DNA from 4 places in the Variovorax sp. HJSM1_2 genome. Region 2 is predicted to be linked to each of the others. Evidence: predicted binding sites of a transcription regulator. Region 2 holds the regulator's gene; each other region holds the start of a gene.
The links. Region 2 encodes sigma-54, which starts transcription at its own class of promoters, with help from an activator protein. Its sites were predicted from a motif close to TGGCANGNAANCTGCTTT; they were not measured.

Region 1: a site for sigma-54 is predicted at 1,488-1,505, ahead of ACFQ95_RS24135 (ammonium transporter). Genes of this name have one in related genera too.
Region 3: a site for sigma-54 is predicted at 1,693-1,710, ahead of ACFQ95_RS15645 (outer envelope protein). Genes of this name have one in related genera too.
Region 4: a site for sigma-54 is predicted at 1,970-1,987, ahead of atzF (allophanate hydrolase). Genes of this name have one in related genera too.

The regions. Positions count from the first base shown of each region.
Region 1 covers NZ_JBMOXA010000037.1:29,524-32,731, reverse strand. The annotation lists gene ACFQ95_RS24140 (DUF1428 domain-containing protein) at 1-183, shown strand, start outside; gene ACFQ95_RS24135 (ammonium transporter) at 215-1,417, opposite strand; gene ACFQ95_RS24130 (GreA/GreB family elongation factor) at 1,671-2,153, shown strand; gene ACFQ95_RS24125 (hypothetical protein) at 2,478-2,984, shown strand.
Region 2 covers NZ_JBMOXA010000018.1:51,677-54,884, forward strand. The annotation lists gene lptB (LPS export ABC transporter ATP-binding protein) at 1-517, shown strand, start outside; gene ACFQ95_RS18350 (RNA polymerase factor sigma-54) at 605-2,200, shown strand; gene ACFQ95_RS18355 (THUMP domain-containing class I SAM-dependent RNA methyltransferase) at 2,263-3,208, shown strand, end outside.
Region 3 covers NZ_JBMOXA010000013.1:18,081-21,288, forward strand. The annotation lists gene ACFQ95_RS15635 (GNAT family N-acetyltransferase) at 1-558, opposite strand, end outside; gene ACFQ95_RS15640 (DMT family transporter) at 580-1,527, opposite strand; gene ACFQ95_RS15645 (outer envelope protein) at 1,749-2,564, shown strand; gene ACFQ95_RS15650 (23S rRNA (adenine(2030)-N(6))-methyltransferase RlmJ) at 2,636-3,208, opposite strand, start outside.
Region 4 covers NZ_JBMOXA010000007.1:97,544-100,751, forward strand. The annotation lists gene ACFQ95_RS09880 (ABC transporter substrate-binding protein) at 1-95, opposite strand, end outside; gene atzF (allophanate hydrolase) at 160-1,896, opposite strand; gene ACFQ95_RS09890 (tripartite tricarboxylate transporter permease) at 2,221-3,208, opposite strand, start outside.

The DNA of each region.
Region 1 (3,208 bases), on a different contig from region 2:
GAAGAGACCGTGGCATTTTCATGGGTTGAATGGCCGGACAAGGCCACACGCGACGCCGCCATGAAGAAGATGATGGAAGACCCGCGCATGGATCCGTCCGCCCCCGGCAACCCGCCCATGCCTTTCGACGGTAAACGCATGATCTTCGGCGGCTTCGAACAAGTGGTCGAAGTGAAGGCTTGAGCGGCGGGACGCAGCGTCCCTGGGCGCCCGCCTACCAGTTCACCTCGCGCTCCGGTGTGGAGCCTATGCGGTGGATGGACAGATCGGCGCCCTCGAACTCTTCCTCCTGCGACAAACGCAGGCCCATCACCTTGCGCAGCGTGCCGTAGACCACAAGCCCCCCGACCAGCGCCCAGGCCACACCGAGCAGCGTGCCGGCCAGTTGGGCCCAGAAACTCACGCCGCCCATGCCGCCCAGCGCCTGGTGGCCAAAGATGCCTGCGGCTATGCCACCCCAGGCGCCGCACAGGCCGTGCAAGGGCCACACGCCCAACACGTCGTCAATTTGCCAGCGGTTCTGCGTCAGCGTGAACATCTGCACGAAGATCACCGCCGCCACCGCGCCCACCAGCAGCGCGGCCAGCGGATGCATGATGTCCGACCCGGCGCAGACGGCCACCAACCCGGCCAGCGGACCGTTGTGCACAAAGCCCGGGTCATTACGGCCCAGTGCCAGCGCGGCCAGCGTGCCGCCGGCCATGGCCATCAGCGAATTCACGGCCACCAGGCCCGAGAGTTTGTCCAGCGTCTGCGCGCTCATCACGTTGAAGCCGAACCAGCCAACAATCAGTATCCAGGCGCCCAGCGCGAGGAAGGGAATATTCGACGGCGGATGGGCCGATACCGCGCCGTCCTTGCGGTAGCGGTTGCGTCGCGCCCCCAGCAGCAGCACGGCCGGCAGTGCCAGCCAGCCGCCCATGGCATGCACCACCACGGAGCCGGCAAAGTCGTGGAACTCCGCCCCGGTCCAGCGCAGCAGCGCGGCCTGCACACCCAGTTGCTGGTTCCAGGCCACACCCTCGAAGGCGGGATAAATCAGGCCCACGATCACCGCCGTGGCGATGAGTTGCGGACCGAAACGCGCGCGCTCGGCAATGCCGCCGGAGATGATGGCCGGGATGGCCGCCGCAAAGGTCAGCAGAAAGAAGAACTTCACCAGCCCGTAGCCGTGGAACTGCGCCAGCTCCTGGGCGCCGACCAGAAAGTGTGCGCCATAGGCCACGCCATAGCCGACCAGGAAATACACCACCGTCGACACCGACAGGTCGGCCAGAATCTTGACCAGCGCATTCACCTGGTTCTTCTTGCGCACCGTGCCCAGTTCGAGAAAGGCAAAGCCCGCATGCATGGCCAGCACCAGAATGCCGCCGAGAAGTATGAATAGCGCGTCTGCGCCCTGTTTTAGTGCATCCATGGTCAAAGTCGAGAATCAGTAAGCCTTGTCTTGGTGCGACGCACGGAATATGTGCTTGTCGCACCAAAGACAAGCAAAAACCAAGCCGACTGTGAATAGGGCGCTGCTTCTTAGTGATTTTCGCGTCGTCGTGGTGCGTGACGCACCACCAGGCGACATGGCGACGAAGAAGGAAATGCCTTCTAGGTCTAAGCCTGGTGGTGCCCTTCATAATCCAGACCTTCCCCCGCTTTCGAGATGCCGACCTTTCATCATGGATAAATTCTTGCTGCAGCAGCAGGTGCTGGAACGGCTCGCCGAAGACCTGCTGCAAGCCGAACAGGCCGTGAGGGAGGCGCATGAAACGGCGACGCACGAAGAAAACATCGCCGAAAACAAATACGACACATTGGGACTCGAAGCTGCCTACTTGGCCACCGGCCAGGCGCGGCGCGCCGAAGGCATCCGCCAGGCCATGGCCCATTGGCGCCAATTCCGCCCGCGCCCCTACGACCCCAGCAAAGGCATACAGCTGGGCGCGCTGGTCTGCCTGGTCGATTCCGACGACCAGCAGCAACTACTCTTTCTCGGGCCGGATGGGGGCAGCATGAAATTGCTCTGCGGCACTCAACTCGTGCAGGTCATCAGCAGCGAAGCGCCTTTGGGCAGGGCCATGCTGGGCAAATGTGAGGGTGATGAGGTGTGGATACAGGTCGCTCCGATCCGGCAGCAGTTTGAAGTGCTGCGAGTTCATTAAGCCGCAAGCACGCCACCGTCGAACTGGCCGAGGTCAATAAACGTGCCTGGAGCCTAGACTTCTGCTGGCCAGCAGCCGTCATTCGAAGCGGTTCCCTATCTCATTGCTTCTATCTCATTGCTTATTACCAAGCTGCCTGGCTCATAAGAGGCGACCTAAGGCGACCGGCTGCACGTCGCACATGCCTGACTCGTCTCAACCTGTACGACAGTGCTGTGCATGTTGGGAGAACTCTGAGGACCGCCTAAGCCAGCCCTGGCGAGCTTCCTCATTCACGGCGTGTATCAGCCAACAATTCACAAAAAATATTTCTGTCGAATACCCTTGACCTTGCCATTGCGGCAAGGTTTACCATTTCTTCGGACGTCGGTTATCGTCTTTTCCAAAGTCTCTAAAAAGCTCATCGTGAACCGCTGGCGTATCTTCTTCCTGCTACTTCTTGCTTTGCTGCTCCCGATTCGCGGCGCGCTGGCGGCGGCAATGCTTTGCGGTGTTTCTTCTCCAAGCGGCTTGACTGAACTCTCCGTTGGTGATGGCACTATTGGCCATGAGGAAATGACCGTCAACATGGAACATTCCCATGGCGCCGGCGGCCACGAGCATGAGTCGACGAAAGACGTAAGTGACGCCGACCTTCATGGTTGGCAAGACCACGGTGCAACGAGCAAGTGCAATATGTGCTCCGCATTTTGCGGGCTGACCCTTCTGGTGAGCAACGCGCCCGCACTTAACGAGCCATTAGACCTCGCTCAAGTCAAACACAGCGACCCCGCCGCCTTGTCGCCGAGCCACATCTCGGACGGGCAAGAGCGCCCTCCACGAACCATCTGACCCATTTCGACCTCCACGGGAGGTCTGAAGGGGCTCGTGCGTCCGCATTGCGGTCGATGCGAGCGTCTCCTGTGTCGGCTATGCCGACCCAATGGTTCACATGGACTTCAACAATGACAAAACGATTCCTGCGGCTAGTGCCCGCTGCGGCACTGTGCATACCGTGGGTTGCAACAGCCCTGGCCGGGCGCAGCGACCCGGCCGCCCCTGACGCACCTTACCCG
Region 2 (3,208 bases):
TTCGCGCCTGGGTTTGAGTTATTTGCCGCAAGAAGCTTCTATCTTCCGAAAACTCACGGTAGAAGAAAACGTACGCGCCGTGCTCGAGTTGCAGCACGGTGAGGACGACAAACCTTTCAGCAAAGCCGAACTGGAACAACGCCTCACCGACCTGCTGCAAGACTTGCGCGTAGAGCATCTGCGCAGTTCATCAGCGCTGGCTTTGTCGGGTGGTGAACGCCGCCGCGTGGAAATCGCGCGGGCGCTGGCCACCCAGCCGCGCTTCATCCTGCTGGACGAGCCGTTTGCCGGTATCGACCCGATCGCGGTGATCGAGATCCAGCGCATCATCAGCTTTCTCAAATCGCGCGGCATTGGTGTGCTCATCACCGACCACAACGTACGCGAAACCCTAGGCATTTGTGACCACGCCTACATCATCAGTGATGGCCAAGTGCTGGCACAAGGAACGCCCTCTGAAATCGTCAACAACGCCGAAGTGCGCCGGGTTTACCTCGGTGAGCATTTCCGGATGTAAGCCCATGGAATGCGTGCGTAACAGCTTTGGGGCGCAGCTTGGCCTGCTGCTACCGCCAGCCTTGTCGGCGGTGCGGGAGGCGCGCGCATGAAACAAGGTTTATCGCTACGCGTTTCGCAGCATTTGGCGCTCACGCCGCAGCTGCAGCAGTCGATTCGCCTGCTGCAGCTGTCCACGCTGGAGCTGAGCCAGGAAGTCGAGCAGATGCTCGACGACAACCCGTTCCTGGAAGTCGGCATTGACGAGGCGCCGCGCGAAGAATTCGGCCTGAGCCATGCCGACACACAGGTCAGCACCGAAGACCGCGAAAGCGAATACGCCACCAGCACCACGTCCAGCAGCACCGACAACACCGGATCAGACAGCCAGATGGAGTCTGAAAGCCCGTTGAGCCCCCAGGACGACAACCAGAACTGGGAAGGCGACGGCACCTCGGAAATCGCCCCGGACGACAGCGAATGGGGCGGCGACGCGCCGCCGCGCACCAACAACAACGAGAGTGACGGCGAAGTCGACGCCACCGAACTGGCGCGCAGCCAGATGTCGCTCACCGAGTTCCTGCACCGCCAGGCGCTGGCCCTCCGGCTCAGCGAAGAAGACCGCGCGGCGCTGCGCTTCCTGATCGAGTCGCTGAACGAAGACGGCTACCTGGAAGACAGCCTCGAAGAGCTGGCCCAAAGCCTGGCCGAGCCAGACGACGAGCTCGAAGAAATCGAAGAGCTGCAGCACCGCTTCACCATGGCGCTGGGCTTGCTGCAAAGCCTGGAGCCGGTAGGCGTGGGCGCGCGCACCCTAGAAGAATGCCTGACGCTGCAACTGCGCGCCCTGGCCGATGATGAGGCAGAAGAAGAGCAGGAACAAATCCGCGTCGCCGCCATCAACATGTGCGCCTGTCCCATGGACCTGGTGGCCCGGCGTGATGTGAAGCGCCTGGCCAGCCAGTGCCGCACCTCCGACACGGTGATCAAAGCCGCCTTGGGCCTGATCGCCAGCCTGGAGCCCAAGCCGGGCCGCCGCTTTGTTGACGTGGAGCGCAACATCGTCATACCCGACGTCATCGTGACCAAGGTAGGCCGTGGCGCGCAGGCGAATTTCCGGGTGCGGCTGAACCAGGACGTGATGCCGCGCCTGAAGGTGCACGACATCTATGCCAACGCGCTGAAACAGCACAAAGGTGGTGGACGCGATGCCTCGGTGAATGCCGCGCTGCAGCAACGGCTGCAAGAAGCGCGCTGGTTCATCAAGAACATCCAGCAGCGCTTTGACACCATACTGCGCGTGAGCAACGCCATTGTTGATCGGCAGAAGAACTTCTTCACCCATGGTGAGCTGGCCATGCGCCCGCTGGTGCTGCGTGAAATTGCCGATGAACTCGGGCTGCACGAATCCACCATCAGCCGCGTGACCACGGCCAAATACATGTCCACGCCGCACGGCACTTTCGAACTGAAGTACTTCTTTGGCTCGTCGCTCGGCACCGAGACCGGTGGCAACGCCTCCAGCACCGCTGTGCGCGCGCTGATCAAGCAGTTTGTCTCGTCCGAAGACCCGAAAAAGCCCCTGAGCGACAGCCAGCTCTCCGACATGCTCAAAGAGCAAGGTATTGAATGTGCCCGCCGCACGGTGGCCAAATACCGCGAGGCGCTGCGTATTGCGCCCACAAACCTGCGCAAAGCGCTTTAATGTCGATGCGCGTCTAGCGCGCACGGCATTGCCCCAACCCGCGAACAGCGAACCTATTTGCCATGAACCAGCTCAAGCTATTTTTGCCCTGCGCCGCAGGTGTTGAAGACTTTCTCGCCGAAGAGGTGCACCAGCTCACCAACCTGCAAGGCGACGACCTGCTGGTGCTGCGTGGCGGTGTGCTGGTGCGTGCTTCGTGGCGCGATGCCATGCTGCTCAATCTGCACAGCCGCCTGGCGCAGCGTGTGCTCATCGAATTGTCGAACACCGAGTACCGCAACGAGCAACACCTGTACGAAGCGGCCAGCCAGGTCGCCTGGGAGATCTGGTTCACGCCCAAACAAAGCTTCAAGATTGAAGTCACGGCGCAGCACAGCCCACTGACCTCGCTCAATTTTGCGGCGCTGAAGATCAAAGACGCCGTGGCTGACCGTTTCCGCCACAAACACGGTGTGCGCCCCGATGTGGACACACGTTGGCCCGGCGTGCGCATCTATGCCCACCTGACCACCGACCGCGCCACGCTGTACATGGACACCTCGGGCGAGCCGCTGTTCAAACGTGGCTGGCGCGAAGACAAGGGCGAAGCGCCGCTCAAGGAAACCCTGGCCGCCGCCATGCTGGCCGCGAGCGAATGGGATGGTGAAACACCGCTGTACGACCCCTGCTGCGGCAGCGGCACCATTGCCATCGAGGCTGCGCAAATCGCCTGCAACATTGCCGCAGGCAGCCGACGCCGCTTTGCATTCGAGAAGCTGCTGCCGTTTCAACCCCACGTATGGGATTCGCTGCTGAGCCAGGCCCGCGCCGCCGAGCACAAGCCGCGCACCGAGATTTTTGGCAGTGACGTGGCCCACCGCATGGTCGACTTCGCCATGCGCAACGCCGAACGCGCAGGTGTCGCCGACTGCGTGCAGTTCCGCGGCGGCGATGCCTTGCAACGCCAACCGCCCACCGCCAGCGGTGTGTTGATGATCAACCCGCCTTATGGCGACCGGATTGCCGTCG
Region 3 (3,208 bases), on a different contig from region 2:
TGCCATGTCGACCGAAGGCTGCTGGCCCAGCGACACCACGGTAGAGAAACCCACGCCGTGCTGGTGCGCCCAATCGAGGATGGACGCGGTGAGCGCGCCCGACTGCGACACCAGCCCAATCGGACCTGCGGCGGCCAAAGGCCCGGCCGCGCTGGCATTGAGCTGCAGCGACGGGCGTTGAAAGCCCAGGCCGTTGGGGCCCAGCAGGTGGATGTTGTCGCGCTTGGCGATGCGCTGCAGCTCCGTCGCCAGACGCGGCGCCACAGCTTCGCACAACACCATGGCCGCGCCGCAGTTGATGCGGCCCGCCAGTTCCAGCGCGGCTGCCAGTTCGTTGGCGGGCAGGGCGATGATGGCCAGGTCGGCCTTGACCTGCGCCAGGTCGGCCAAGGTGCCGCTGGTGTGGGTGTCGATGAAACTCAGCGTGCCGTTGTAGCGTTGCGCACGCAGTGATGTCGCCAGGGTTTGCGCCATGGGTGTGCCCGGCGCATCGGGCTTGCCGCCCAGGACCACGATGGCCTGGGGTGTGAACAGCGGGGCGAGAAAATGTTTGTCCATGGGCGTCGGTGTTGACTGCTATCAGGTGCGGGCGGATGGCCTTGCGGTCACGGGGCGGCTGGTGGGACTGGTCAATTGTGTGACCAGGTAGATGCCGCTCAGGACCAAAACAAGCCCCACGGCGTGGTGCATTTTGAGGCTTTCGCCCAGCACCGCCCAGCCCATGCCGGCGGCATACAGCGGCCCCAGGTACTGGACCATGCTGGCGCGCGCGGCACCCAGGTCGCGTTGGATGATGGAATACGCCCAGTAGGCCAGGCAGCCGGGGAAGATGGCGGCGGCCAGCGCCAGACCCAGGCCTTTTGCCGTGAGCACGGGCGCGGTGTGCTGCGTCGCCCCCCAAATCTCCCAGATGGTGAAGGGCAGCAGCACCAGCACGCCGCTGAGGCTGATGATGGCCAGGCGCGCGCCGGCGCTGATAGGGCTGGTCCAGCGGCGCAGCAGCAAGGCGTAGGCGCTCCAGGCAATCGCGGCCGCGAAGATCCAGGCGTCACCGGGCACAAATTGCACGCTGGCCAATGCCGCCCACTGGCCCGCCAGGATCACATGCAACACGCCACCCAGTGCCAAGGCCACGCCCAGTGCCTGCCGGCCGTTGACGGCCTCTTTCAGCCACAGCGCCGAAAACAGCACGATGAATACCGGCGACAAGGTGTAGATCAGGGCAATGTTGACGGCCGTGGTGGTGCGCCCGCCGATGTAGACCCAGGCCCCGCAAATCCACATGCCCAGGGCACCTAGCACCAGGTAGCGCAGCCATTCGGCGCGTATGTGCTGCTGGTGCGCCTTCAGCTCGCGCCAGCCTGCGGCGGCCAGGATCAGCCCGGCCATCAGCCAACGCAACAGCGCCAGCAGGTGTGGCTCGATCACACCGGGCGCGCTGCGCGCCACCAGGTAGTTCACAGACCAGAAGGCCGGTGTGATGAACAGCAGCATGAGGGCGAAGCGGTGGCGCGTATGGGTGGGCATGGGTGAGGCAATTGGTAGACGAAGCGAGGAGCACTTTGCGCACAATTTTGAGGCGCATTGTGATCTTGTGCTTGACGCCACAAGTTTCTGCGCCCGGCTTTGGTGCGAATTGCCGGTGGTGAGATGGTTGCAGAAAATAACCATCTATATCCACATGAATAGGGATGGCATGGGGCTTGCATTGTGACATTTTGTTAACTCAACAATGAAAGGTTTTCCCCATGAAGAACAAGATGTTTGGTGCCGGTCTGCTGGCTTTGCTTGCTACGGTTTCCGGTATGCAGCAAGCCCAGGCCGCAGAGTGGAGTGATACCTCCATGGGCTACCGCTACGGCAGCAAATTTGCCGAGCCCTACAACAGCAAAGACATTGCCAAGAACATCCTGAACCTGACACATGTCAGCGGCAACAAATACGGCAGCAATTTCTTCAACGTTGACTTCCTGATGTCCGACGGCAACGACAGCAATGCCCAGGAAGCCTATCTGGTCTACCGCTATACGCTGGATTTCGGCAAGGTGGCGGGCAAGAGCCTGGCCATGGGCCCGGTGCGTGGCTGGGGTTTGACCGCCGGCTTCGACCTGAACACCAAGAACGACCCCAACTACGCCTCGAAGAAGCGCATGCTGGTGATTGGCCCGACGATGATGGTCGACGTGCCCGGCTTCCTGAACATCAGCGCCCTGTTGCTGGACGAAAGCAACAAGCCCAAGTCCATCACCGAACGTTACACCTACGACCTGCACCCCATGCTGAACGCGGTGTGGGGTATTCCGGTTGGTGCCGGTTTCTCGTTCGAAGGCTATATGAACTACATCGCCTCCAAGGGCAAGAACGAGTTCGGCGGCCCAACCTCGCCTGAAACCAACATCGATGCGGCCCTGTGGTACGACGTGGGCAGCGCTACGGGTCTGGGCAAAAACGCCGTGCGTGTCGGCGTGGGCTACCAATACTGGCGCAACAAGTTCGGCAACCCACACACGGTGCCGGGTTCCGAGGCCAAGACGCCTATGATCCGCGCCGACTTCCACTTCTAAGGCGGCCTAGGCACAGGCACAAAAAAAACCGGCTGGTGACAGCCGGGTTTTGTTTTTGCGGCGCTGAAGGATCAGCCGCCGGATTCGAGTGTCGAGGTGGCGTTTTTGTCTTGCGCCAGGCGCACCACCAACTGTTTCAGCGCGGCATCCAATTGAGCCTTCAGCGTGTGCGGCGGGTTGATCAGGAACATGCCGCTGGCGGGCAGGCCGGGGCGAATGGTCTCGCCATCGGTGTTGGTGATGATCTTGCTGGACTTGACCGTCAGCGTGGCGTGCAGCCAGCTTTTGCCGGCCTTGGTGGCCATGGTTTTCAGGCGGCGTGGCAGATCGTGTGCTTCGGGGCGCGGAATGATCGGGTACCAGACGGCGTAGGTGCCGGTGGCAAAGCGCTTCATGTGTTCGCCCACCATGGTCAGCACACGCTCGTAATCGCTCTTCATTTCATAGCTGGGATCGCACAGCAGGAAACCCCGGCGGCTGGGTGGCGGCAGGAATTTGCGCGAACCTTCAAAACCGTCTTCGCGAAACACGGCGATCTGTCGGCCAGCGTCGAGCTGGGCGATGTTGGCGGCCAGGGTTTTGGCATCTGTCGGGTGCAATTCAAACAGCTTGAGCCGATCCTGCTCGCGTATCAGGCGCTGCAT
Region 4 (3,208 bases), on a different contig from region 2:
GCGCCCGTGGCGGTGGTGGCCGCAGCGCCCTTCAGCACGGCGCGGCGGCGCAGGCCAGCGGCTGCAATGGGCTTGGAAGAATGAACAATGCTCATGGTTACTCCTGGACAGGGATCAATGGATAACAAAACAAATAACGTGGACCGAGGCGGCGGTAGATCAGGTGGTGACGGGTGCCGTGGCCTCGCCTTGCGCCATGGCCGCCATATAGGCGCGCCAGCCACCAAAGCTGGACACATCACGCGCCTCGTTCAGGTCCAGCGGCTCGCAGATAAAGCCCTGCACCGTGCTGCCGTCAGCCAGGCGCAGCGTGCCAATACCCAGCGGCGGCGGGATTAGCGCCACAAAAGAGCCATATGCCGTGGCCGGCATCTGCCACACCTCGACCGCAATCGCATGCCCCAGGCCCGTCACCACGCGCAACAAACCGGGCTTGGGTGGCGTGGTGTTGGGCAGGGCAAACAGCCGGTAGTCGCGCGCGGTCTCCGTGCTGCGCAGCAGCGTGGCGCCGCGCTCGGTCAACTGCTTGTTGAGCGGCATGCCCGAAAGGTGGGCACCAACCACCGCCACCTGCACCAGCGCGGCAGCGGGCTCGGCCGCCAAGCCGAGCATTGCGCTTGGTGCGGGCAAGGGCTCGCCGGTCGCGCCCTGCGTCAAGCCGCTAGCGTGGTGGTAACGCTGGCCCAGTTCCGCGAGTTGCCAGTCGCTGCAGCAAGGCCCTATGAGCGTGATGCCAAACGGCAAGCCGTCCGCGCGAATGGCGCTGGGCACCGACAAGGCGGCATAGTCGAGCAGGTTGACAAAGTTGGTGTACTCGCCCAGGTTGCGGTTTAGCGCGACCGGATCGGCCTGCATTTGCGTTATGGTGTAGTGCGTGGGTGCGGTCGGCACCAGCAGCACGTCAATGGCCTGCCACATGCTGGCGGCTTGCTGCCCCAGCGCTCGCAAGGCCATCTGTGCATCACACAAGTCGGCGGCACTGTATTCACGCCCCTTGCCCACAATGCTGCGCACCGGCTCCAGCAAGGCCTCAGGCTGAGCATCAAAAAAGCTGCGTATGGCTGCGTAACGCTCGGCCACCAAGGCGCTTTCATACAGCAGCTGCGCGGCTTGGGCCAGGGGCTCAAAGTCCACCGGCACGGGCGTGCCGCCCATGGACTGCAGGCGCGCCACGGCATCGGCAAAAGCGCTTTCGGCCAAGGTGTCGCCATAAAACGCCAGGCTTTTAGGCACGCCAAATCGGAACGCTGGCGGCAGCGGCTGGCGGATAAGCGACAAGGGGCGCGAGTACGGGTCTTCGGCGTCGTAGCCCATGGCGCTGGCCAGCACCTTGACCGCCACCTCCACGGTGCGCGCGAAGATGGACACACAGTCGACACTTTGCGCGGCCGGCAACACACCGCGTGTGCTCACCAGTCCCTTGCTGGGCTTCAAACCCACGATGTTGTTCAAGCCGGCGGGCACACGGCCGGAACCGGCGGTGTCCGTGCCCAACGCAAAATCGACCTGGCCCGTGGCCACTACATAGGCCGAACCCGAGCTGGAGCCACCCGAGACATACGCCGGGTTGAACGCATTCGGCACCGCACCATACGGCGAGCGTGTGCCGTTCAGCCCGCAGGCAAACTGATCCAGGTTGGTTTTGCCACAAACCAGCGCACCCGCATCCAGCAGCTTTTGCACCACTTTGGCGTGTATGGCCGGCTGGTAAGCGAATGCCGGACACGCTGCCGTGGTGGGCAAACCGGCCACGTCGATATTGTCCTTGGCGGCAAAACGCAAACCGGCCAATGGCCCGCCGCCAGCACTGGGCGCAAGCGATGTAATCGGCGTTTCGGCACGCGAAATCCAGGCGTTTTCAGGCGTTGGCAGATCTGCGGCGGCTTGACCGGCCACGGCCGTTGAGGGAGCTGTAGAAAAAGGCTTGTGTTGCACCACGATAAGGCATCCAAACTTGTGTACAAGATGAGATGCAAGCACCGTGCCAGCCGTGGAGCACGCTCAAATCCTCGCCCGACTGGCAAAAAAACGCCTCCACACCGGTGTTTAGGCGTGAAGGCGTTGGGCTCGGGGTGATGTCTGAAGTAGCGGGCTTTTCAGCCGGAGTTCAGATTTTGTCCCTGCGTGGTGGCGGCAGCACCAACATGGGCAGAAAAAGCAAAAGGGCCGGGTCGGCTTGCGCCGACCCGACCCTTGCGGATATTGGAACCTGGTGAGGCCTTATGCCAATGCCGCGCGCCGCGCCGCCACGGTCTTCAAGACTCGCGGCAGCACCAATACCACCAGCACCACCACGATCAAGGTCAGCGACATCGGGCGCTCCAGGAACACGCTCCACTTGCCTTCACCAATCGACAAGGCGTTGCGCATCTGTGCCTCGGCCAAGGGCCCCAGAATCATGCCCACCACCACGGGTGCAGTGGGGAAGTCGTAACGACGCATCACCACACCCAGCAGACCAAAGGCGTACAGCAACACCAAGTCAAACGCGCTCTGGCGCATGCCGTAAACACCCAGCGTCGAGAAAATCAAGATGCCAGCATAAAGATACGACTTTGGAATCGTCAGCATCTTCACCCACAAGCCAATCAACGGCAGGTTCAACACCAGCAGCATCACGTTGCCGATGTACAGCGAAGCGATCAGCGCCCAGACCAAGGCGCCATTGGTGTCAAACAACTGCGGGCCGGGCTGGATGCCGTAGTTTTGAAACGCACCGAGCAAAATGGCCGTGGTGTTGGAGGTGGGAATGCCCAGCGTCAGCAGCGGGATCAGCGTGGCGGTGATGGCCGCGTTGTTGGCGGCCTCGGGACCGGCCACACCTTCAATGGCGCCGGTGGTGCCAAACTCTTCTTTGTTTTTGGAGAGCTTTTTCTCGGTGGCGTAGCTCAGGAAGGTGGGGATCTCACTGCCGCCGGCCGGCACGGTGCCAAACGGAAAGCCAATAAACGTGGCGCGCAGCCAGGCGGGCCAGGAGCGCTTCCATTCTTCGCGCGTCATGTGCACCTTGCTCATGGCATTGCGCGTTTCCTTGACCTTGCCTTCATACATCACGTTGTACAGAGCTTCGGCCACGGCAAACAGGCCCACGGCGATCAACACCACGTCGATACCGTCCATCAACTCGGGCACGCCCAGCGTGTAGCGCGCTTGGGCGGTGATCTGGTCGATGCCAATCAGACCCAAAGCCAGGCCAACGAACAACGCG